Linked DNA regions of Planctomyces sp. SH-PL14. The protein of the gene in region 2 binds, or shares a complex with, the protein of the main gene of each other region. Links are inferred from orthologs where the notes say so. Each region holds a gene or a part of one and is shown on either strand. Other genes may lie near its edges. The genes, in order: VT03_RS29655 and odhB.

The links.
Region 1: odhB (region 2) and VT03_RS29655 share a complex: the UniProt entries of both Bacillus subtilis proteins name them as parts of the 2-oxoglutarate dehydrogenase (OGDH) complex. The link is inferred for Planctomyces sp. SH-PL14 from one-to-one orthologs.

Annotation. Positions count from the first base shown.
Region 1 is NZ_CP011270.1:7,700,257-7,712,446, reverse strand. What follows is about bases 4,668-8,030. They hold VT03_RS29655 (2-oxoglutarate dehydrogenase E1 component), read right to left. Parts: upstream 7,691-8,030; coding sequence 4,868-7,690; downstream 4,668-4,867. Other genes in these bases: pckA (phosphoenolpyruvate carboxykinase (ATP)), read right to left, coding at 8,006-8,030. Also shown: VT03_RS29670 (DUF1559 domain-containing protein), read right to left, coding at 1-1,128; VT03_RS29665 (hypothetical protein), read left to right, coding at 1,621-3,954; VT03_RS29660 (hypothetical protein), read left to right, coding at 4,014-4,457; more of pckA, read right to left, coding at 8,031-9,610; VT03_RS29645 (Gfo/Idh/MocA family protein), read left to right, coding at 9,884-11,179; VT03_RS29640 (PQQ-binding-like beta-propeller repeat protein), read left to right, coding at 11,717-12,190. UniProt on the Bacillus subtilis protein: E1 component of the 2-oxoglutarate dehydrogenase (OGDH) complex which catalyzes the decarboxylation of 2-oxoglutarate, the first step in the conversion of 2-oxoglutarate to succinyl-CoA and CO(2).
Region 2 is NZ_CP011270.1:503,318-515,074, reverse strand. Bases 4,913-7,842 are described here. They hold odhB (2-oxoglutarate dehydrogenase complex dihydrolipoyllysine-residue succinyltransferase), read left to right. Parts: upstream 4,913-5,735; coding sequence 5,736-6,950; downstream 6,951-7,842. Other genes in these bases: lpdA (dihydrolipoyl dehydrogenase), read left to right, coding at 7,065-7,842; VT03_RS02165 (hypothetical protein), read right to left, coding at 4,913-4,997. Also shown: VT03_RS02185 (serine/threonine-protein kinase), read left to right, coding at 1-1,358; VT03_RS02180 (sugar phosphate isomerase/epimerase family protein), read left to right, coding at 1,359-2,252; VT03_RS02175 (Uma2 family endonuclease), read right to left, coding at 2,342-2,929; VT03_RS02170 (MFS transporter), read left to right, coding at 3,387-4,742; more of VT03_RS02165, read right to left, coding at 4,782-4,912; more of lpdA, read left to right, coding at 7,843-8,447; VT03_RS02150 (hypothetical protein), read left to right, coding at 9,011-9,532; VT03_RS02145 (ABC transporter ATP-binding protein), read left to right, coding at 9,917-10,657; VT03_RS02140 (Gldg family protein), read left to right, coding at 10,718-11,757. UniProt on the Bacillus subtilis protein: E2 component of the 2-oxoglutarate dehydrogenase (OGDH) complex which catalyzes the second step in the conversion of 2-oxoglutarate to succinyl-CoA and CO(2).

The DNA.
Region 1 (12,190 bases), 7.2 Mb from region 2 along the record:
GACGACGGAGGCGTCCGTGTTCTCAGACAGGAACCGCACGGCCCCGTCAGCGAACACGGCCTGGATCCCGCCGGTGTGGAAGCTGAACATCTCGTCATTGGGGCCGCAGTCCCGCGTCGACCAGAGGCTGGCGGCGGTGTCCGGAGCGACGGCCGCCACATTCCCGCCGGTCGGCCGGTTGTGGTTGTTGATGAGCCGGCCCGGATTGAAAGTCGACCCCGGCGTGGCGGCCGAGTTGCCGCATCCCCCGGTCACTCCCATTCCGCTCGCCGGCTCGCCCCAGCGGTTCGGACAGCGGTTTCCTCCGCACGTGTCGGCGGTCACGACCCCCAGGACCGTGTTCCCGCTGTAGGGATCCGCACCAAAGCCGAAGTTGCTGCTGCTGTTGGCGACGGCCCATTCCCGGCCGGCGGACTCCGCAATCGCCACGGTATTACTCGTACCGTCGACGAGCAGCCCCATCGCCGTTCCCCCGAGAGCGAGAGCGCCTGGACGCCGGCCAAGCGCCGTCGTGGACGAACCAGGGACGGGAGGCCGGCTCTGGCCGAGCGTCGTGCTGCCGTCGGTCGTCTCGACGTCGGTAAAGACCGTGGGAGCGTAGTCGGTCTGCCCGAAACCGGCCGCATCGTCGACATAGACCCCGTTGCTGGGGCACAGGAACGCCGCGACCTTGGTCGAGGTCGCATCCTTGTTCCGGGCCCCGACGGTGCCGAGCGTGGAGTTGTAGGGGAGAGCCAGCGACATCGTGTTGTAGACCGGCGCCTGGTCGACGTAGGGAAGCAGCGAGGTCAGCGTCGAGTGCGGATCGACTCCGACGCCGTACTTGCCGGCGGTGCCGTCCCAGTTCGGCGCGTATCCGACCGAGCCGATCTTCAGGCTCGAAGCCTGCGTCGTGCTGGCGACGGCATCCATCCCTTTCCCGCCGCTCGGGAACCGCTTGTAGGCGGACTCGTAGTTGTGGAGAGCCAGCCCGATCTGCTTGAGGTTGTTCTTGCAGGTGCTGCGACGGGCCGCTTCCCGCGCCTGCTGCACGGCCGGGAGGAGAATCGCCACCAGGACGGCGATGATGGCGATGACGACCAGCAATTCGATGAGTGTGAAACCCCGTTGTCCGACTCGAGTGCGCATGCTCCTGCCTTCATAGAAAAGAATGAAAAGACGCCCGTGACCTGGCGGCTTGCCCGTATTCGCGAAGCTGGACCTGAATCGCGGCGCGGGGAGCGAGGTTCCGCGCGATTGCCTGAAATCGAGCTGAATCCGACCAGGTCGAAGCCCTTGCCACAGCGAAACTTAAGTTCTTCTTGACGTCCGCTTCATACCGCGTGAAGAGGCCTCATCCGCGACGCGTCGGGAAAGCTGTTCCGACTGTGAGCCTTGGGCAAGGGAAACGGGTCGTCGCGGCGGAAGCGGTTGCCCGGAATTTTTCTGGTATTCGCGGCGGGAGGATTCGATCATGTCGGGGACGGCCGCGCCCCCGCGGCCGATGGTTTCGATCGATCCTCCTGCCAGCCCCGTTCCCCGTTCCGACCTCCCCTGATCCCGCCGCCGTTCTTCCGCTCTCTGCCCGAATCGGTGTCGACGAGTCGACACCGGAGTGAACGATCCCGAGGTATCCGGTCCGTGATCGATCGCGTCTCCCTCCCGGCGCTCCTGCTCGTCGCGTCGCTCCTTGCGGGGAGTTCCGCGTCCGCCGACACGGTGCGGCTCAAGAACGGCCTCATCTACCGGGGGATCGCCAGCCGGGTTCCGGGGCTCAACAACCGGACCGCCCAGCAGAACAACGCCGGCCCGACCGTCAGCAACCCCTTCGTCATGATCGACGACGAGGTCCGCCAGTACTTCGTCCCCTGGAAACGGGTGGCGGACCTCAAGGAAGTGGACGACCTCGCCGGTCGGGTCCGGATCAAGATTCCGCAGCGGAAGACCGGGCGAACGAGCGGGCCGGAGGTAATCGGCGGGTTCCGCGATGTCCGGCCCTTCAACGACACCGGCCATGGGATGGTGACGCTGACGGTCCGGAACAAGGACCTCGCGATCTCGCTGGGGATCACGGAAATCTCGCCGGATGCCGTCAAAGTCGAAGGGCTCGACTACAGCTGGGAGTTCGCGGTCCTCCCGAGCTCGCTCCCGGTCGAGACCCTCAGATCGGTCCTCGAACTCGGGATCGACCCCAAGAACGAACAGGACCGCAAAGCGGTCGTGCTCCTCTTCATTCAGGCCCAGATGTATCCGGAGGCGGACAGCGAGCTGCAGAACGCCGTCCAGGACTTTCCGTCACTCAAGGACTGGGCCGATTCTCTCCGGCCGCAGATTGCCGAGGGGTTCGCGCTCAAAGGAATCAACGAGATCCAGCGGCGGATCGCGGCGGGGCAGCATGCCCTGGCTTACGAATACGCCCGGGTCTTCCCCCGCGACGGGATCAGCGCCGAGATCGTCCGGCAGGCGGACGAGATCCTGGCCACCTACGACGCCGCTCTCGACTCCCGCAACCGGATCCTGATGCGGCTCGACGAGCTTCAGGCCAAGGTCGAGCCGGAGCTGGCGGACCGGCTCCGGCCGCTCCGCTCGCAGCTCGCGGACGAGCTGCACTACGAGACGCTGCCGCGGCTGGCGACGTTCGTCCGCTCGGAGCGGGATCCCGACCTGACTCCCAAGCAGCAGCTGGCCCTCGCCTATTCCGGCTGGGTGCTGGGAGACGCCGCGGCCGGTCTCGAGATCCAGGACGCGGTCCGCCTGTGGAACGCGCGGTTCCTGGCCCTCGAAGCCCTGCGGGCGGAGCGGAATCCTCCCCGCCAGGAGGAGCTGTTCGAAGAGCTGAGGGGAGTCGAGAACCTGACGGTCGAGAAGCTGGTCCAGATGGTTCCGCAGCTCCCGCTGCCATTCGAGCCGGTCTCCACGCAGCCCCGCACGGTCCACGACGTCGCGATCACGGAGCCGATGAACGTCGGCGCTCCGGTCAAGTACTCCGCCATCCTTCCGCCCGAATACTCTCCCCGTCATCGCTACCCGGCGATCGTCGTCCTGCACGACGTGGGGAAGACTCCGGAAGACGAGCTCCGCTGGTGGGCGGGTGCCGGCGATGGCGGGCCCGATGGCTGGGCGATCCGCCGCGGCTACATCGTGCTGGCCCCGCATTACTTCGCCGACGGCGAGACCGCCTACAGCCACTCGCCCGAGGCCCACCGGGCGATTATCGAAACGCTGCTGCACGCGCGGAAGCGGTTCTCGATCGACTCCGACCGGGTGACGATCGCCGGACACGGCGCCGGCGGCGACGCGGTGTTCGACATGGCGACCGCGACCCCGGACCTGTTCGCGGGGGCGGTGCCGATCTGCGGGCACAGCTACCGGTCATCGTCGCACCTCTATGAGAACGCCCAGGACATTGCGTGGTACGTCGTCTCCGGAGAGCGGGAGTCTCCCGGCGTCCGCCAGGACAACGCCCGGGACCTCAACCGGATGCGGGTCAAGCAGGATGTGACGATCTGCGACTTCAAGGCCCGCGGCTACGAGAACTACCGCGAGGAGCTTCCGCGGCTGTTCGACTGGCTCGAGACCGTCCGCCGCCCTCCGCTGAAAGACCGGGGGACGTTCGAAGCGAGCACGCTCCGCGTAACCGATAACGAGTTCGGCTGGCTCACCTGTTCGGCGTTCCCGGCCGACATTCTGCGGCCGCCGCTGTGGGACTCGCCGGGGGCGAAGATCACGCCGATGACGGTCTCGGGGAAGATCACGGCGGGGGGGACGATCTACGTCTCGAATCCCGGCCGGCGGTCGACGCTGTGGCTGACGCCGGAGCTCGTCGATTTCGACAAGCGGATCACGGTGCACGTCAACAACGGCGGGCGGTTCCGGGACTTCGTGAAGCCCGATGTCTCGGCGACGCTGCAGCGGCTGGGGATCACGGGGGACCGCGAGCGGCCGGTGTGGGCCAAGATCGACATACAGAAGTGAGCGGCCGGGATGTTCCGGTTCCGTTCTTTGCAGTTTCCTTTGTCTACTCCAAGGTCACGATGTCTGCCGCTTCCGGAAACGCCTTTGAACTTGCGGGGATCTATGTCGGCGAGACGACGCTGGCGGATCTCTTCTCCCGTTTCGCCGCGGATGCCCTGGAGGACGCTCCGGAGCTGAACACTCCGGCGTCGATCAAGCGGGGAATCCGCCGGGTGTCGATCGATGCCGACGCGGCGAAGCTCGAGGTGCTGGGCGGGGTGGTGGAGACGCTGCTCGTCGAGTGCGTCGACGACACCGTGGCGGTGCTGCACGGTTTCTTTGGCGGCGATGCGGTGGCGTCGGTGCGGTCGGCGCTGGCGGAGCGGCATGGGGCGGCCGGGGATGACATGTGGGAGACGGCGCTGATTCAGGCGTATGTGACGGATGAGGACGGAGTGGGAGCGTTTGTGGTCTGTCACAAGGCGCTGACGGCGGAGCTCGAGCGGCGGATGGAAGCAGCCTGAGGTCGCGCGAACACCGTCCTCGCCGGCGAAGTGCTGTTCGCTCAAACCCATTGTGCGACGGCAGCCTGGGGTCAAGGGGGCCACGCCCCCTTGCCGCCGGAGGCATTTTCGATGAGGAACCGTGGTAAACAACGGGCGTCCCCTTTGTGGAACCGACGTTGAGGACTCACCGCTCGCTTTGCACTCCCCGCGGGTTGGTGAGGGGGCATACGGCACGTTGTCCGCGTTTGGACACGATCTCCTTCAGACGTCTCTCGACGGCCAGGCCTCCGGCGGGCAAGGGGGCGTGGCCCCCTTGCATCCCCCACCAGGGGTAGCCCCCTGGACCCCGGTTTTATTCACCCGCGCAAACAAAAACCCGTCGTCCACCACAACGGCAAACGACGGGTCCTGTTCATCAAACACTCAAATCACATAAACGCACGGCCCAGAATCTCCGCCTGCTCATCCTTGTGCATCCGGCCCGAACCAACCGCCGGACTCGGAGACGGCGAACGAGACACGTAATAGAACGGGAACCGCTTGAACAGCTTCTCCCCAAGCATCACGCGAAGGAACCGCCAGGCCCCCATGTTCTCCGGCTCATCCTGCACCCAGATCGCCGAAATCCCGTCCTTGTAAGGAGCGAGCGCCTGCTTCAGCGCCGCCTCAGGAACCGGATAAAGCTCCTCGACGCGGATGATCGCCACGTCGCTCCGCTCCGCCTTCGCCCGCTGGTCGACCAGGTCGTAGTACACACGGCCTGAACAGAGCAGGATCCGCTTCACCTCTCCGGCCTTGGCCTCCGCCACCGGATCGCCAATGACCGACTGGAACGAACCGTGCGTGATGTCGTCGAGCGACGAGATGCAGGCGGGCCAGCGGAGGAGTTGCTTCGGCGTCATGACGACGAGCGGCTTCTTCCACTTCCGCTTCACCTGCCGGCGAAGCATGTGGAAGAACTGAGCCGGGGTCGAAGGCTGGACGATCTGCATGTTGTCGTCCGCGGCCAGGCTCAGGAACCGCTCCAGCCGGGCACTTGAGTGCTCCGGCCCCTGTCCCTCATAACCGTGCGGCAGGAGCATCACGAGACCGCTCAGGCGGTCCCACTTGTCCTCCGCGCTCGAGATGAACTGATCGATGATCACCTGGGCCGCGTTGGCGAAGTCGCCGAACTGCGCTTCCCAGACCGTCAGGCCCTCGGGCATGTCCAGGCTGTAGCCATACTCGAAGCCCAGCACTCCCGCCTCGGAGAGCGGACTGTTGAACATCGCCACCCGGCCGCGGTCCTTCGAGATATTCGACAGCAGCGGGTAAGGCGTCCCGTTCTCGTAGTCGGTCAGAACCGCATGCCGATGGCTGAACGTGCCGCGGCGGACGTCCTGACCGGTCATGCGGAGCCGGTGGCCGTCCGCCACAATCGAGGCGTAAGCCAGCATCTCGGCGCCGCCCCAGTCGAGGGGCTGCTTGCCGGCCGCCATGTTCCGCCGGCCGTCGAGAACGCGGGCGACCTTCGGATGCGGCGTGAAGCCGGACGGCGCCTGTGACACCGCCTGCAGCAGATCCATCGCCTTGAGGCGGTCGAGCGATGTCACCGGGTTGTCGGCATTCGAGGCCAGGCCCCCGGTGAAGTGCGCCCAGATCCCCCCCATGTGGTGGAACTCGCGCTTGAAGTCCTCTGCCTTCGCGGCCTGGAGCTCCGCTTCCAGCTTCGCCTTCCGCTCCGCCTCGATCGAGTCCGACTCCTCCTTCGTCAGGTACTTGAGCCCCTTGAGGTAGGCGTCGAACACCGACGGCCGCTGCTTGATGTTCTTGTACATCAGCGGCTGCGTGAACTCGGGCTCGTCGTTTTCGTTGTGACCGCGACGACGGTAGCAGTACATGTCGATCACGACATCCCGCTGGAACTCCTTGCGGAAGTCCATTGCGAGACGAACGACCTGGGCGACCGCTTCCGGATCTTCGCCGTTCACATGGAAAATCGGGATCTCCAGCATCTTGGCGATGTCGGAGGCGTACTCCGTCGAGCGGGCGTCGGAGGGATCGGTCGTGAAGCCGACCTGATTGTTGATGATGATGTGGATCGTCCCGCCGACCTTGTAGCCCTCGAGCTGCGAGAGGTTCAGCGTCTCCTGCACGATCCCTTCGCCGATGAACGCCGCGTCCCCGTGGATCAGGAACACGCAGCCGTTGCGGCGGTCGAAGTCCTTGAAGCGGTCCATCTTGGCCGCCATGCGCCCCTGGGCCACCGTGTTGACGTATTCGAGGTGGCTGGGGTTGAAGCAGAGCGACAGGTGGACCCGGTTGCCGTTCTTCGCGGTGTAGTTCGTGCTGTACCCCATGTGGTACTTCACGTCGCCGCGGCCGTAGTGGAGCTTGGGATCCTGGTCCATGAACTCGCGGTAAATCTGCCGCGGGTTCTTCCCCATGATGTTCGCGAGGACGTTCAGGCGGCCGCGGTGGGCCATCCCGATGACGATCTCGCGGACCCCTTCTTCACCGGCCCGCTCGATCGCCATGTCGAGCATCGGGATGAGGGCCTCGCCCCCTTCCAGCGAAAAACTCTTGGCTCCCTGGAACTTGACCGAGATGAACTCCTCGAAGAGCTCCGCGTCACAGAGACGCTCAAGAATCCGCTTCTGCTCGTCCCGGCTGAGCTTGGCCCGGTTCCCCGTCGACTCCATCCGCTCCTTGAGCCAGTCGCGGACCTTGGAGTTGTTGATGTGCATGTACTGCACGCCGATCGACCGGCAGTACGTCTGCTTGAGCCAGTGGACGATGTGCCCGAGGGTCCGGACGTCCGGACCACCCATCGTGTAGGTGGAGAACTCGCGGTTCTCGTCTTCTTTCGTGAATCCGTAGTTGGCCGGATCGAGCTCCGGCGGGGCGGGGCGGACCGTCCCGAGCGGGTCGAGCGAGGCCGCCATGTGGCCCATGACGCGGTAGTTGCGGATCAGGTCGTCCAGCCGCTCCTGCTGGGCGGCGGCTCCCATCCGCTGCTCGTCGCGGAAGTCCTGCTTCGCGGCCCCGGCCCCGGGAGGGTTGAAGATGCTGTGCTGCGGGAACGGCGGCTGGTCGGACCAGGTCGTCGTCGTCGTCCCGTTCGCGTGACCGTTGCTCAGCTCATGGAAGTAGGCCTGCCACTCGGCCGGAACCGCGTCGGTCTTGCCGGCCGTGTAGTCGGCGTACAGGCTTTCGATGTAGGAGAGACTTTGGCTGCTGAGCTGGGGAGAGATCGTGGCGGGGACGGCCATGGTGGTACGCGGATGCGGGAGAAGAGGCGGATTTCCACGCGAAAACCCGGCGTCATTCCCATCGAGCAGGAACCTCTACTGTGGAATCCATAGGGGACCGCCCAGCGGAAATCAATGTCGAAACGGGAAGCCTGGGACGACCTTGCGGAATCTGCCGCCTGGGTATTTTCATCGGGAATCGGTCTGTATTGGCCCGCCGAATCCCATCGCGGGAGCAGCATTCGCTACTCGAATCGAGCAGCGGATGGCTCCCGCGAATGCATAATCGACCGCAGAGAAGAGCCCCTTTCGCGGAACCGCGGCTCTCACGGCGTCTTACCGCGGTCCCGCCTCGATCACCGCCGGCCGCACTCCGTCCTTGAAGCGGGCGAAGTTGGCATGGAACCGCTTGGCGAGATCGGCCGCCGCCGCATCGTAGGCGGCACTGTCCGGCCAGGTCGTCCGAGGATCGAGAACCGCGTCCGGCACACCGGGACACTTGAGGACGGTGTGAATGCCGAATGTCGGGTCGACCTTCGTCGGAGCGTCCCGCAGTTCACCGCTGTAGATGGCGTCGATGATGGCCCGCGTGTAGCCGAGCTTCATCCGGGCTCCGACTCCGTACGGCCCGCCGGACCATCCCGTATTGACCAGCCACACATCCGCACCGTGCCGGCGGATCTTGTCCGAGAGCAGCTCGGCGTACTTCCCCGGATGCCACACCAGGAACGGCCCGCCAAAGCACGGGGAAAAGACCGCCTCGGGCTCCTTCACGCCGACTTCCGTCCCCGCCACCTTGGCCGTGTATCCGCTGATGAAGTGATACTCCGCCTGTTCCGGGGTCAGGCGGGCCACCGGCGGCAGCACGCCAAAGGCGTCGCACGTCAGGAAAATGAGGTGCTTCGGATGCCCGGCGATGCACGGGACCTTGGCGTTCGGGATGAACTCGATCGGATACGCCCCGCGGGTGTTCTCCGTGATGCTCGTGTTCCCGAAATCGACGTGGTGGTGCGCCTTGTCGTAGACCACGTTCTCGAGGACCGCGCCGAACCGGAGCGCGTCGAAGATCTGCGGCTCCGCCTCACGGGTCAGGTAGACCGCCTTGGCGTAGCAGCCCCCCTCGATGTTGAAGACCCCGGTATCGGACCAGCAGTGCTCGTCGTCGCCGATCAGGTCCCGCTTCGGATCCGCCGAAAGCGTCGTCTTGCCGGTCCCCGAGAGGCCGAACAGGACTGCCGAGTCCCCCGTTGCGCGGTCCGCCGTCGCCGAGCAGTGCATCGAGAGGATGCCCGACCGCGGCATCGCGTAGTTCATGTACGTGAAGACCGCCTTCTTCATCTCGCCGGCGTACTCCGTCCCCAGGATCACGACCTCCTTCTTCTCCAGGCTCAGGTCGACGCTCGTGGTCGAGGTCATGCCGGTCGTGAAGCGGTTCGCCGGGAAGCGGCCGGCGTTCAGGATCACCAGGTCCGGCTGCCCGTACGTCCGGAGCTCCTGGTCCGTCGGCCGGATCAGCATGTTGTGCATGAACAACGCGTGGTAGGGCCGGGCACAGACGACCCGGACCTTGATCTGCGTCGCGGGATCCCAGCCGGCGTAGCCATCGACGACATAGAGCCGCGGCCGTGTGTTGAGGTAGTCGATCGCCCGTTCGCGGTTGATGGCGAACGTGATCTCATCGAGCGGGAAGTTGACCGGTCCCCACCAGACATCCCGCTCCGACTCCGGATGCCGGACGACGCGCTTGTCCTTCGGAGACCGGCCGGTCTTCTTCCCGGAGTAGGCGATCAGGGCCCCGGTATCGGAAATGGTCGTTCCCGGCTCGTGGCGGATCGCTTCTTCGTACAGGACGGAGGGGGAGAGGTTGCGGTGGACTTCGGCAACGGTCAGTCCCAGCGAAGCGAGGTCGAACGGTGCGGCGCTGTCGTCGATGTCAGCCACGGTCGGGAGTTCCTTTCCTTGCGGGGCGACCGGCGAGGCGCGGCCGGGTCGCAGCAGTGAGCGTCGGCCTTATGATCGACACCACCGCCGCGCCTGCCAAGCGTCACCGCCGGGCGGACCGCACCCATCGGAAAGATTCGATACCGGTGACTTCCCGCCTCGCGCCGTTTACACTGGTTTTGCTCGCCCCCGCTGCGGTGGGGTCCTCAGCGACGTTGTGTTGAAGCGACGCGTTGTCCGAAATTGTCCGTCTTGTTTTGTGGAGAAGTCCGCATGTCCGAAGTGAAACCGTCTGAGAACCGATCCCGCCGGGAGTTCATGAAAACGTCCACGGGACTGGCGCTCAGCGGCGGCTTGCTTTCCTCGTTCGGCGCCGCTTCGGCGGTCCACGCCGCGGGGAGCGATGTCCTGAAGGTCGGCCTCGTCGGCTGCGGAGGCCGGGGGACCGGCGCCGCCAGCCAGGCTCTGCGGGCCGACCCGAACGTCAAGCTCGTCGCGGTGGCCGACGCCTTCGACGACCGCCTCAACCAGTGCGTCACGATCCTGAGCGGTCAGAAGGACCTCAAGGACAAGGTCGACGTCGCGGACGATCACAAGTTCGTCGGCTTCGACTGCTATCAGAAGCTGATCGACAGCGGGGTCGACGTCGTCCTGCTCGCCTCGCCGCCGCACTTCCGCCCGGCCCAGATCGCGGCCGCGGTCGAGAAGGGGATTCACATCTTCGCCGAAAAGCCGATCGCCGTGGACGTCCCCGGCTCGCTGTCGGTCCTCGCCTCGTGCGAGAAGGCGAAGGAGAAGAAGCTCAACGTCGTTTCCGGCCTGTGCTGGCGGTACCACCCGGCGATCCGGGAGGCGATGCAGCGGGTGCACGCCGGCGACATCGGCGATGTCGTCGCGATGCGGTGCAGCTACTTCACCGGCGGCCTGTGGAACCACGGCCGCAAGGAGGGGTGGTCGGACGTCGAGTGGCAGATGCGGAACTGGCTGTACTTCACGTGGCTCTCGGGGGATCACCTCTCCGAGCAGGCGATCCACAGCGTCGACAAGATGGCTTGGGCCGTCGGCGACAAGGCTCCGATTGCCGCCTCGGCGACCGGGGGTCGTCAGACCCGGACCGATGCCGCGTACGGCCACATCTACGACCACTTCGCGGTCGAATACGAGTACGACGACGGCGTTCGCGGGTTTGGCCGGTGCCGTCAGCAGGCCGGGTGCTATCCGGACGTCTCCGACACGATCTATGGGACCAAGGGACTCTGCCACATCCAGAGCGACAAGGCCCGGATCGAAGGGGAGAAGCCGTGGAGCTCGGACAAGCTCGGCGGCGATATGTATCAGCTGGAGCACAACGCGTTGTTCGCGGCGATCCGGAAGGGTGAGCCGATCAACAATGGCGCGTACATGGTCAACAGCACGCTGATGACGATCCTGGGCCGCGAAGCTGCTTACACGGGCAAGCGGATCACCTGGGAGGACCTGCTCAAGTCGGAGACGAAGCTGGGCCCGTCGGAATATGCCTGGACGGATCTCCCGGTCGCTCCGGTGGCGATGCCGGGCGTGAAGGCGTAAGCGGGTCGCTTCATCGCGATGAATCCTTCGACCCCTCGGCGAACATTCGCCGAGGGGTCTTTTCATTGCCGCTCGAACAACCTGCGTGCCGGCACGACTCCCATAGCTCAAACCCAACGTGCGACGGCAGCCTGGGGTCAAGGGGGCCCCGCCCCCTTGCCGCCGGAGGCACTTCCATGAGGAACCGTGGGACACAACGGACGTCCCCCTTGTGGGACCAGCGTTGAGGACTCCCTCACATCACACAGCTGGCTTTGCAATCTCCGCAGGTTGGTGAGGGGCATCCGGCACGTTGTCCGCGTCTGGACACGATCTCCTTCAGACATCTCCCGACGGCCAAGCCTCCGGCGGGCAAAGGGGCGTTGCCCCTCTGCACTCCCCACCAGGGTGCCCCTGGACCCGGTTCAACAACGCTTTCCTTCCCTCACGCCACTCTCCGTAGACCCGCCGCATCACCAACCAGTATTCTTGAAACTGCGCCGATCGCTTCGCTAGATCCTCCGGTTTTTCCAACCAGAGATCGCGTTGGAGACTCTCATGACAGGATGCCGGCTTCAGGGACTGAACAGGTGGAGAACAGCCACCGCGCTGACCCTCCTCCTGCTCCTCCCCAGCACTCTGCCGGCCCAGTTCAACTTCCCCCAGGCCGAACCCGCCGCCAGCCCCGAAGTCATCCACGCCCAGCAAATGCCGCGCGACTACCGCGCGCAATCGCTGCTCCTCGAAGTCGAAGCCGCCCTCGCCAGCGGAGCCGACGGATACGCCAAGGCCGCCGAATCCCTCCAGGAACTCCTCGACCAACCCTACGACTACTTCCTCCTCGCCGACTACCGCGTCGACAAAGGAATGCGGGCCCGGATCGACGAACTCCTCGCCCGCTCCCCCGCCGAATTCCGCGCCGTCTACGACCGCCAGTTCAATCCCGAAGCCCGCAAGCTCTTCGATCAGGCCCTCACCGATCGAAGCGTCGCCGGCCTCGCCGAAGTCGTCCGCCGGTTCGGCTGGACCTCC
Region 2 (11,757 bases):
ACTCGGACGACAAGTACATCAAGCGGTTCGAGACGGAAGCGAAGGCGGCCGCCGGACTGAACCACCCGAACATCGTGCAGGTCTACAGCACGGGGGTCGACGCCGGGCAGCACTTCATCGCCCAGGAGTACGTCGCCGGCCAGACCCTCCGGGCCCTGCTGCAGAAGAAGGGGCCGCTCGACGTCTCGCTGGCACTCCTGATCATGCGTCAGACGGCTGCGGCGCTTTCCGCCGCGGCGGAACGGGGGATCGTGCATCGGGACATTAAGCCCGAGAACATCATGATCACCCGCAAGGGGGAAGTGAAAGTCGCGGACTTCGGCCTGGCCCAGGTGAGCGGCAGCGAGAAGCTGAACCTGACGCAGGAGGGGACCACGATGGGGACCCCTCTCTACATGAGCCCCGAGCAGGTCAACGGCCTTCCGCTCGACCAGCGGAGCGACATCTACTCGTTCGGCGTTTCGTGCTACCACATGCTCACCGGGCAGCCGCCGTTCAATGGCGAAAGCCCCGTGGCGGTGGCGGTCCAGCACCTCAACAACGAGCCGCCGCCGATCCAGCAGAAGCGTCCCGATCTCCCGAAGCCGGTGTGTGCCCTCGTCCACCGGATGATGGCCAAGAAGCCGGAGGACCGGTACTCCTCGGCACAGGATGCCCTGAACGACATCCGCAAGATCGCCAAGGCGATCAAGGACACGGGGAACGCAAACAACGTTCAGCTCGCCGAGTTCGCGGCGGGTCAAGCAGCGGCGCCGACGCCGCTGCTCGGGGCCCGTCCGCTCGCGCTCGCGATCTGCTGCGCCGTCCTGGCGGTCGCCGCCGGGGCCGCGATCGGGTATTCGGACCGCCTCAAGGTCCCCGAATCGGTCGGACCTCCCTATCCCCGGCAGCTGACCGCGAAGGAGCAGTTCCTCAAGGCGATGCTCCTCGTGGATAACGAGGACGCGTGGCTGGCGGTCGGCCGGGAATTCGGCAACGACAAGGTCTGGACGCCGAGAGCGACGGAGCAGTTGGGCCTCCTCTATCTGCGCGACCGGCGGCGGTGGGACGACGCCCAGGACCAGTTCAAGCAGTTGCAGCAGATGCGGGGCGTCGGGGCGGAAGGGGACCGCTACTTCGTCGAAGGGACGATCGGCCTCGCCGCGCTGCATGCCTACCGCGGACAGACGGCCCTGGCCAAGACCGAGCTGGAAACCGCACAGGACGCTCTGTCGCTGGCCGAGGATCCGATGAACGTCCTGTCGAACAGCTGGCAGCAGCTGCGCCGGGAGGTCGAATTCCAGGTCAATCCCCGTTCGCAGCAAGGTCCTCCCCGCCCCGGGGAAGGACCGCGGCGGCCCCCCAACGAAGGCCAATGAATGTTCCAGGCACCCGTTCCGTCTTCCTCCCGTCGGGCTTTCCTCACCGCCGCTGCAGCGGGTCTGGCGGCGACCGCTCTCGGTCGGAGCGGCTGGACCGCTGAGCCCGCCAGGGCGATCAAGTTCGGGCTCGTCACCTACATGTGGGGAGCGGACTGGGACCTCGGGACGCTGCTCCGGAACTGCGAGCAGACGGGGCTCCAGGCGGTCGAGCTCCGGACGACGCACGCCCACGGAGTGGAGCCGTCCTTGTCCGCCGCCGAGCGGAAGGAGATCCGGAAGCGGCTGGCGGATTCGCCGATCGAGTGTGTCGGCCCCGGCAGCAACGAGCGGTTCGACGATCCGAACCCGGAGGTCGTCAAGAAGGCGATCGACGCCTCGAAGGCGTTTCTCCAGCTCAGCCATGACATCGGCACGAGCGGGGTGAAGGTCAAGCCGGACCGGTTCTATCCGGACGTCCCGCGGGAGAAGACGATCGAGCAGATCGGCCGGTCGCTGAATGAGCTGGGGAAGTTCGCCGCCGACCTGGGGCAGCAGGTCCGGCTGGAAGTCCACGGCCAGTGCGCCGAACTCCCAACCATCGCCGCGATCATGCAGGTGGCCGACCATCCGAGCGTGGCGGTCTGCTGGAACAGCAACATGGACGACCTGAAGGGGGAGGGGCTCGAAGCCAACTTTGCCCTGGTCCGGAAGCGTTTCGGCCATACGGTCCATGTGCGGGAGCTGGACGATCCCAAGTACCCGTTCGCCAAGCTGTTGCGGCTTCTGGTCGACACGAAGTACGCCGGCTGTGTTCTCCTGGAGGCGGCTTCCAAGCCGGCCGACCGGATCGCCGCCCTGAAAGAGCAGCGGAAGCTGTTCGATCACGGGATTGCCAGCCCCGGCGATCTGTAAGCGGCGCTGCGGTGGCCAATTGGGAGGCCGCGGTCATTCGTCAACCGCGTCACGGCGCGGGGACTGGAGAGCCCCTTCTTAGAAGACCGTCACCGGCTGCCGAAGAACGATCGGACCATCGGCTGGAAACCGGGAAGCTCCGGCTCTCCGCGAAACGCCTGATCTTCTGCGAACAAAGCGGGCGAACGATCGCCGCGAAAGACGGTGACGGTGCGGTACCGAGGATCGACGATCCAGACCTGTTTGACTCCTGCGGTCAGGTAGGTCTCGATCTTGGTCGAGACGTCCTCGTGCGTGTCGGAGGCCGAGAGGACTTCCACCGCGACGACGGGTGGACCGTTGAAATAAGAGATATCCGCCGGGCGATCGACGAATTGCCGTCCCTCGAAGTAGGCGACGTCGAGCCCGACGAGGGTTTCGAATTCGGCGACGAGCCGGCAACGGGCTTCACCGCTGGCAACCGTTCCAATCCGAGCGGGATCGGTGTCCAGCCAGTTCAGTAGCTCACGGCTGATTCTGGAGATCGCTTCGGCATGCCGGGCGTTGCGGTGCGTCATGTTCGGATATTCCCGCACTTCTCCGTTGATGAGTTCCCGGTGAATGTCTGGATCGGAGATCCGGTCCAGTTCCACAAACTCATCCGCGGTCATTCGGCCGGCCACGATGCTCGCCGCCATGATCCTCTCCTTCGCAAGGCCTACGCAGTGTCCATCCTACCGGCGCTCGGCGGGCACGGCCAATCCGGGAACTGCAGTCCGCGTGCTGTCCGAGGCTGCCGGTCGGCGGTCCCGCGGAATTCCGAAAACGGGAATTCGGGCGGTTGGAGCGATTCTGTCGATAACTACCGGTAGCAATTCCCGCGGAATCGCGAACCGGCAACGGCTGCCGCTTGTCCCGCTTCCGTCGCGGTCTTTGTCGTTGCCGGACGACCCGTCCTTGATCGGTCCCGGGCTGTCTGCAACAGTGTGATTCGTTCGCAGGATGCGACCAAACGCTTCCGGCGGTCTCCGCCTCGCTCTCGGCTGTGCCTCGTCTCCAGCTCGATTCTGCGACGGAGTTATTCCTCGTGAGTTCACTTCCGTGTGGACACTTCCCGTCGCGCAGCGGGTCATCATATTGGCCGGCTGCCTGGGCATGGCTTATACCCAACTGACCACATCGGCCGCGGCGGTCCAGTTCTGCCGCGCACTGGGAGGGGGCGGCCTGCACGTCGGGCTCCTGGGAGCGATCCCCTCGGCGACGCTGTTCATGCAGTTCCTCGCGGCGCACGCGGCGAACCGTGTGAAATACCGCCGTCCGCTCTGGTTCTGGGCGTGCATCGTCCAGCGGCTCTGCTACCTCCCGGTCGCTTTCGGCCCGTGGATGTTCCCGGAGTCGCCCCGCATGCTCTGGCTGTGGGCGTTCCTGCTCATTTCCGTCTGCGAGCAGAGTCTCCTCAACTTCGGGACGCCGCTGTGGCTCTCGTGGATGGGGGACTATCTCCCGAAGTCGGGGCTGAGTGAATACTGGGGAGTCCGGCACCGCTTCATGCAGTGGAGCGCGGCGCTGTGTCTGCTCGCCTGCACGCTCTTTTTCGCCCAGGACGAGGCCAACATCCTCGTCGGGTTTGCCGTCATGATCGCCGCCAGCTCGCTGCTGGGGGTGACCGACATCCTGATGTTCCGCAAGGTCGACGAGCCTCCGGTGACCCCAGCCCGTGAAGCGGGGGTCTGGAAGTCGCTCGCCGCTCCATTCCGGCACGGCGGGTTCCGTCGCTACATCGGCTTCATGTCGTACTGGAACCTGGCGGCGATGATCGGGGCTCCGTTCATCAGCCTGTTCCTGCTCGACTACATCGGTCTCAAGCTCTACCAGGTCCTGTTCCTGTGGACGACCGCGGCTGTCGGGGGGGCGATCTCCTCCCGCTGGCTTGGCCGGCTGGCGGAGCGGTACGGCAACCGCCCGGTGCTGATCCTGTCGATCCTGGTGAAGCCGATCAACATGCTCACGTTCCTCGCCTGTCCGCACGATCCGGACGCGGCGATGTGGATGCTGGTGCCGCTGTTCATGCTCGATGCCGTGTTGAACGTCTCGATCCTGATCTGCAACAACGGTTTCCTGCTCAAGAATTCGCCGGTCGAGAACCGGACGATGTACATCGCGGCGGGGACGGCGGTTGCGGGTCTCGTCGGCGGGGCGACCTCGGTCGTCTGCGGTCAGATTCTCTCCACGCTGCTGGCGAACCATGTCAGCTATGGGACCCTGCTGCCCACGGGGTTCCACATCCTGTTCTTCACGAGCATGGTGATGCGGATCCTGGCGATTCCGCTCGTTTTCTTCATTCAGGAGCCCAACACGGCCCCGGCGATGACGGTGGCGGTGGACGTCTTCCGGACGACGCGGATCACGATTGTCCGAGCCTGGCCGGTGGGCCAGCGGGCGGATCGGCGGCGTGCGGCAACCCGGCGGATCGTTTCCAACGGCACGCCGGCTCCGGTCAAGGCGCCTTAGCTTTCCAAGACAAGCGAACTGAGCCGTCTCGACGACGGCTCAGTTCTTTCCGTAGGTCTTGTTGAACGGGGCGTCCCGGTCGAGTGTTTCCTTCTCGAGGGAGCCGGGATCGACGGGGTGGATGCTCTCCTTGGGCTCGCCGCGGTAGTGTTCTTCGACCGGCAGGCGGCAGTCGTCGCCGTCGCATTGACTGACGGTCTTCTGCGGCTTGGCTGCGGGAGCGGCCGACGTTTGTTTTTGTTTCTGGGACGCCATTGTGAGTTCCTCCGGATGGGATTGTCTGGGAGAGCCGCAATATCGATGCCCATGCAGTCTCGTCGGCCCGCCCGCCGGCACGGTTGTGCTCGCTCAAGCCCAATGTGCTACGGCAGCTTGGGGTCAAGGGGGCCACGCCCCCTTGCCGCCGGAGGCACTTCTCTGAGGAACCGTGGTAAATCACGGGCGTTCGGTTTGGGGAACCGGCGTTGAGGACTCCCCCATATCACAGCGCCCGCTTTGCAATCCCCGCGTGTTGGTCAGGGGGCATACGACAAGTTGTCCGCGTTTGGACACCCGCTCCTCCAGACATCTCTCGACGAGAGGGCCTCCGGCGGGCAAAGAGGCTTCGCCCCCTTGCATCCCCCACCAGGGGTACCCCCTGGACCCCGGTGCCCCGCCGGGTGGGCCGCAAGAAATCCACAACTTGATATGCGGAACGCCCCCAGCCTTCACGTTCGCTGAACGACGCCAGCCCGCCGCAGCCATCCGTAACTAACTCTCCCGCAAGAATCTCCGCAAAGAGCCTTGATTCACTCCTGCCGATCCAATATCGGTTCCAATGCGGACTTCCCCAACCCACTCGCAATGTCGAGTTTCAGTGACGTCCGCCTTACACTGTTGGCGGCGACTCCTCGCATCCGGCGCTTGGAAGGGGGATGTCTCGCGGTTTAGTCCGGGGGCGTTCCTGCCGATACGAGGATCGACTCGCCCTCCGCCCGTATCCAAGGAATCGAAATGGCCGCCCCCGTTGATGTTCAGGTTCCCAATGTCGGGGAATCTGTCACCCAGGTCTACATCGGGAAATGGTTCGCTCCGGAAGGCCAGTGGGTTGAGGCGGAAACGCCCATCGTGATGGTCGAGAGCGACAAGGCCACCTTCGAAGTCCCCGCCCCCGCCGCCGGATTCGTCCGGAAGATCCTCAAGAAAGAGGGGGACACCGCCGCCAAGTTCGAGACCATCGCCCAGATCGAACCGGCCGCCAAACCGGCCGACGCCGGAAAGCCCGCCGCTCCCAAGGACGCCGGCAGCAACGGCCCGGCCTCCTCTGACAAGATCGTCATGCCGGCCGCCGAACGGGCGCTCCACGAAAAGGGCCTCAAGGCCGACGACGTCAAGGGAACCGGCCCGGGCGGGCGAGTCCTGAAGGAAGACGTCCAGGTCCAGAAGGCGGCCGAACCCAAGGTCTCGGTCCCGGCCCCCTCGAGCCGCCCCGCGGCTCCCGCGCCGCTCACCAGCATGGGCCCCCGCGAAGAGCGCCGCGTCCCGATGTCGCCGATCCGGCAGACGATCGCCCGCCGCCTCGTCGAAGCCCAGCACAACGCCGCCCTCCTGACGACGTTCAACGAAATCGACATGTCGGCCCTCATGGGCCTCCGGAAGAGCTACCAGGACTTCTTCACCAAGAAGTACGGGATCAAGATCGGCTACATGTCCTTCTTCGTGAAGGCGGTCGTCGATGCCCTGAATCAGTTCCCGCAGGTCGGCGCCCAGGTCAGCGAAGACGGCCGTGAGCTCGTCTTCCGCAACTACGTCGACGTCGGCGTGGCGATCGGCGGTGGACGGGGCCTCGTCGTCCCGGTGCTGCGGAACGCCGAGCGGATGAGCTTCGCCGAGATCGAGCTGGCGATCGCCGACTTCGCCAAGCGGGCCCAGGAAAACCGCCTCGGCCGCGAAGAGCTCGAAGGGGGCACCTTCACGATCAGCAACGGCGGTGTCTACGGCTCGCTGCTCTCGACTCCGATCGTCAATCCGCCCCAGAGCGGCGTTCTCGGGATGCACAACATCGTGGAGCGGCCGATCGCCCTGAACGGGCAGGTCGTCATCCGGCCGATGATGTACGTCGCCCTGACCTACGATCACCGCGTGATCGATGGCCGCGAGGCGGTCTCCTTCCTGAAGCGGGTCAAGGACGTCGCCGAAGACCCGACGCGTATCATTCTGGAAGTTTGAGAGAGAAGGACGAGGGACCGGGGACGAGGGTCTAGAGAAGACTTTCGTTCCCTTTGTTCCATAACGTTCCCTCCCTCCTGTCCCTAGACCCTCGTCCCTAGACCTCCCCCCTCGATGTCCCACTTTGATCTGGTCGTGATTGGCGGCGGTCCCGGCGGCTACGTGGCGGCGATCCGCGCCGCCCAGCTTGGCAAGACGGTTGCCATCGTCGAGTCGGAATCGGCTCTCGGCGGGACCTGTCTGCGGGTCGGCTGCATCCCGTCGAAGGCGCTCCTCGAATCGAGCCACCTGTTCGAGCAGGCGAGCCACATCTCCCAGCGGGGCGTGGTCGTCGAGAACGTGAAGCTCGACCTTCCGGCGATGCTGAAGCACAAGGAAGGGGTCGTCCGGCAGCTTGCGACCGGGATCGACGGGCTGATGAAGAAGAACAAGATCACCCGCCTGCTCGGCCACGGCCGGCTGAACGGCGTCGGCAAGGTGGTCGTCGACGGGAAAGACGGCTCCCAGGAAGTGACCTGTGAGACGGTCCTCATCGCCACGGGCAGCGTCCCGGCGATCCTCCCGGGGATCGAGCTCAGCGGCGACCGGATCGGGACGAGCACCGAAGCCCTCGCGTTCCCCGAAGTGCCGAAGCATCTCGTCGTCATCGGCGCGGGCTACATCGGCTTGGAGCTCGGAACGGTCTGGCGGCGGCTCGGCTCCAAGGTGACGGTCCTCGAGTACCTCGACCGGATCCTGCCGGGGATGGACTCGGAGATCGCCAACGAGGCCAAGAAGATTTTCGAAAAGCAGGGGATCGAGTTCCGCCTGGGCTGCAAGGTGACCGGCGCGAAGTTCGACGGCCAGCAGTGTCAGGTGACGATCGACGGTTCCGATCCGGTCGTCTGTGATCGGGTCCTCGTTGCCGTCGGCCGCAAGCCGAATACGCAGAACCTTGGGCTCGACACGGCCGGCGTGCAGGTCGACAAGCGGGGCTTCATCACCGTCGATCCGCACTACCAGACGAGCGTCGCGAAGGTCCTCGCCATTGGTGACGTCATCGGCGGAGCGATGCTGGCCCACAAGGCGGAAGAAGAGGGGATCGCCGCGGTCGAGCACCTCTACACCGGCTACGGCCACGTGAACTACAACGCGATTCCGGGGGTGGTCTACACCGATCCCGAAGTCGCGACGGTGGGCAAGTCCGAGGACGTTCTGAAGGACGAAGGGGTCGCCTACAAGAAGGGGACTTTCCCGTTCATGGCGAACGGCCGGGCCAAGGCGATGGGCTCCGTCGACGGCAAGGTCAAGGTCCTGGCTCATGCCACGACGGATCGCGTGCTGGGCGTCCATATCATTGGCCCGCATGCCGGCGACCTGATTGCCGAATGCGTGGCGGCGATTTCTTTCGGCGCCAGCAGCGAAGACATTTATCGCACCTGCCACGCCCATCCGACTCTCTCCGAGACGGTGAAGGAAGCGGCGATGGCGGTGTCCGGGCGGGCGATTCACTTCTAAGGCATAGCGCCACCCAGCCGGGGTCCAGGGGGCACCCCTGGTGGGGAGTGCAGAGGGGCAACGCCCCTTTGCCCGCCGGAGGCCGTCTCGTCGAGAGATGTCTGAAAGAGCGAGTGTCCAGGCGCGGACACCGTGCCGTATGCCCCCTCACCAACGTGCGGGGATTGCAAAGCCAGCGGTGTGATGTGAGGGACTCCTCAGCGCCGGTCCCACAAAGGGGACATCCGTTGCTGACCGCGGTTCCCCATCGAAAATGCCTCCGGCGGCAAGGGGGGCCGTGTTGTTTCTAGGCCTCCTTGACCCCAGCCTGCCATGGCACGTTGGGTTTGAGCGAGCATAACCGTGCCGGCGAGGACGCGGGAATGACCGGAAGTCACAGGTCTGCTTGATCACCGCTCAAATCACGGTGAGATGAATCCTCTGCTCCTCCTGCTAGTGTTCTAAACACATTTCTTTCAAGCGTTTACGGACAAGAGCCGACCCGCCGATCGCGGGCATTCCGTTTGCGTCTCCCTGTTCCAACGGAGACTCGCGCCGAGTCTCCCTTTGCCAAGGAGAGAACAATGGCACGACCCAAGAAATCCACGAAGGCCGAAGCCGCCGCGCGGAATGAAGACCCGATCACTGGTGCCCCGGGAGCCCATCCTGTGGGAGCGGGAGTCGGAGCGGCTGTGGGCGGGGCTGCAACGGGAGCGGTGGCCGGTGCGGTCGCCGGCCCGGTGGGAGCCGCCGTCGGGGCGGCGATCGGCGGCATCGCCGGGGGCCTCGCGGGGAAGCAGATCGCCGAGGAGGTCGACCCGACCGTCGAAGCGGCCTACTGGGAGCAGGCGTACCGCGACCGTCCCTACTACGACGACGAAGTCGCCTACGACGAGTACGCGCCCGCCTATCGCTACGGGTGGGAGTCGCGAGTGCAGTATCCCGACAGGTCCTGGGAGGAGATCGAGAGCGATCTTCAGCAGAACTGGGACACCCGCCGCGACCATTCGAGCCTCGACTGGGAACGGGCCCAGCGGGCGACGCGCGACGCCTGGGACCGGATTGGCCAGGGCGATGTGGAAGCCCCACCGCGCCGTCCCAAGTAGTCATTGCATCGACGATGAAGTCCACTGACGGCCCCGACCTGCGTCGGGGCTGTTTTTGTTGAGCGGCCGGCTTTCTGGAAGATCGTCCGAGATGTCCAAAAACGCTGTGAGCGGGCCAGTCCGCGGCAACACCGCGTTGTAGGGACGCCGCGTCTTCCGGACATCTCCCGCGGGGGAGGCCGGAACCATTGGCATGACGCATGCATTCCCTATGATGCCTCCGGACGGCGCGGCATCCGGTCGCTGGTCGCAAATTGCGGTCGGGCTGGCGCTTAGTCCCAGAGGCGGCATCGGATGACGTCTGCCGGCGGCTCGGAGCATGTGCCATTTTGGTGCGGTCTCCCTCGCCATCGGCAGTGGCCAACAGCGTGGGAGACAAGGCGAATGATTCAATCCGCCACCGGTGGGGGGATGATTGAGGCGGATGGCCTCAGCAAGTTCTACGGGCCGTTCGCGGCGACGCGGAACGTCACGTTCTCCGTTCCGCGGGGGCAGGTGGCGGCCTTCCTGGGGCCCAACGGCGCCGGCAAGTCGACGACGATGAAGCTCCTGACCGGGTTCCTCGCTCCCAGCGAAGGGAAGGGGCGGATCGGAGGCTTTGACGTCTCGACCGACCGTCTCGACGCCGCCCGGATCCTCGGCTACCTCCCGGAAAACGGCCCGCTCTACCCGGAAATGACTCCGCAGTCGCTCCTACGGTACGTCGGCGGGGTCCGCGGCCTCGATTCCGCCACGCTCGTGCGGCGGATGGAGTTCGTGGCGGAGAAGTGCTCGCTCAAGGACGTCTGGGGCAAGCCGATCCGGAAACTCTCCCGCGGGTACCGGCAGCGGGTCGGGATGGCCCAGGCGCTGCTCCATGATCCCGAAGTCCTGATTCTCGATGAGCCGACGAGCGGTCTCGATCCGAACCAGACTCACGAAGTCCGCGACCTGATCCGCAGCCTCGGGCAGACGAAGACGATTCTGCTTTCGACGCACATCCTGTCCGAGGTCAAGGCGGTCTGCAGCCGCGTCCTCCTGATCAACCAGGGCCGAATCATCCTGGACGGTTCCGTGGCGGACATGGAGGGGTCGGAACACGACCTCGACGTCCGCTTCCGCAAGCTCACGGGGGGCCGGGTCTGACCGGCCGCGGCCACCACGCTGAGTTCTCCGTCCTCCCCCTCTTCCGATTTTCCAATCGCCATGCTTCGTTCCCACGTCACGCTCGCCATCTTCAAGCGGAACGTGTCCAGCTATTTCTCCGGAATGCTGGGCTACCTGTTCATGATCGTGTTCGTGATCGCCGGGTCGTTCGTCGCGTACAACGACCAGTTCTTCACGAACAACCAGTGCGATCTCGACCAGCTCAGCGCGTATTTCCCCTATCTGCTCCTGTTCATCATCCCCGCCATTACGATGAGCGTGTGGGCGGACGAGCGGAAGCAGGGGACGGACGAGTTGCTCTTCACGCTCCCAGCGACCGACTGGGAGGTGATCCTCGGCAAGTACTTCGCCGTCCTGGCGGTGTACACGCTGACCCTGGGCTTCTCGCTGACTCACGTCATCGTGCTGGAGATCCTGGGCTCCCCGGACTGGGGGATGCTCGTCTCGACCTTCTTCGGCTACTGGCTGACAGGGGCCGCGCTCCTGTCGATCGGGATGTTCTCCTCGACTCTCACAAGCAGTGCCACGGTCGCCTTCGTCCTGGGGGCGGCGATGTGCGCCGTCCCGGTCTTCCTCGACCGGATTCCCGGCCTGATCGGCCTGCTCGCGTGGCTCAACATCCGTGAGCCGGTCAGCATTCCGGGCCGCCTCGGCGACTTCACCCTGGGGCTCATTCCGATCGGCGGCGTGGCGTACTTCGTCGGGATCGTAGTGGTCTTTCTGTATCTCAACGCCGTGATGGTCGCCCGCCGGCACTGGGCCGGCTCCCCCGAGAGCAAGCAGCAGGGGCTGCAGTACCTTCTGCGGGCCCTGAGCCTCACCGTCACCGCCGTGACCGCGACCTACGCGATCGCCCTGGTGACCGGGCAGTTCGGGTTCGATATCGATCTGACCGGCGAACGTCTCTATTCGCTCTCCAACGCGACGGAGAAAGTCCTGAAGGCGGTTCCGGCTGAGAAGCCGATCACGCTGACCGCCTACGTCAGCAAGACCGTTCCCGAGTCCTACGTCCCCGTTCGGAAGAAGCTGCTCGGGCTGATGCGGCAGTTCGGCCGGGCCGGCGGCAAGCGGCTGAGCGC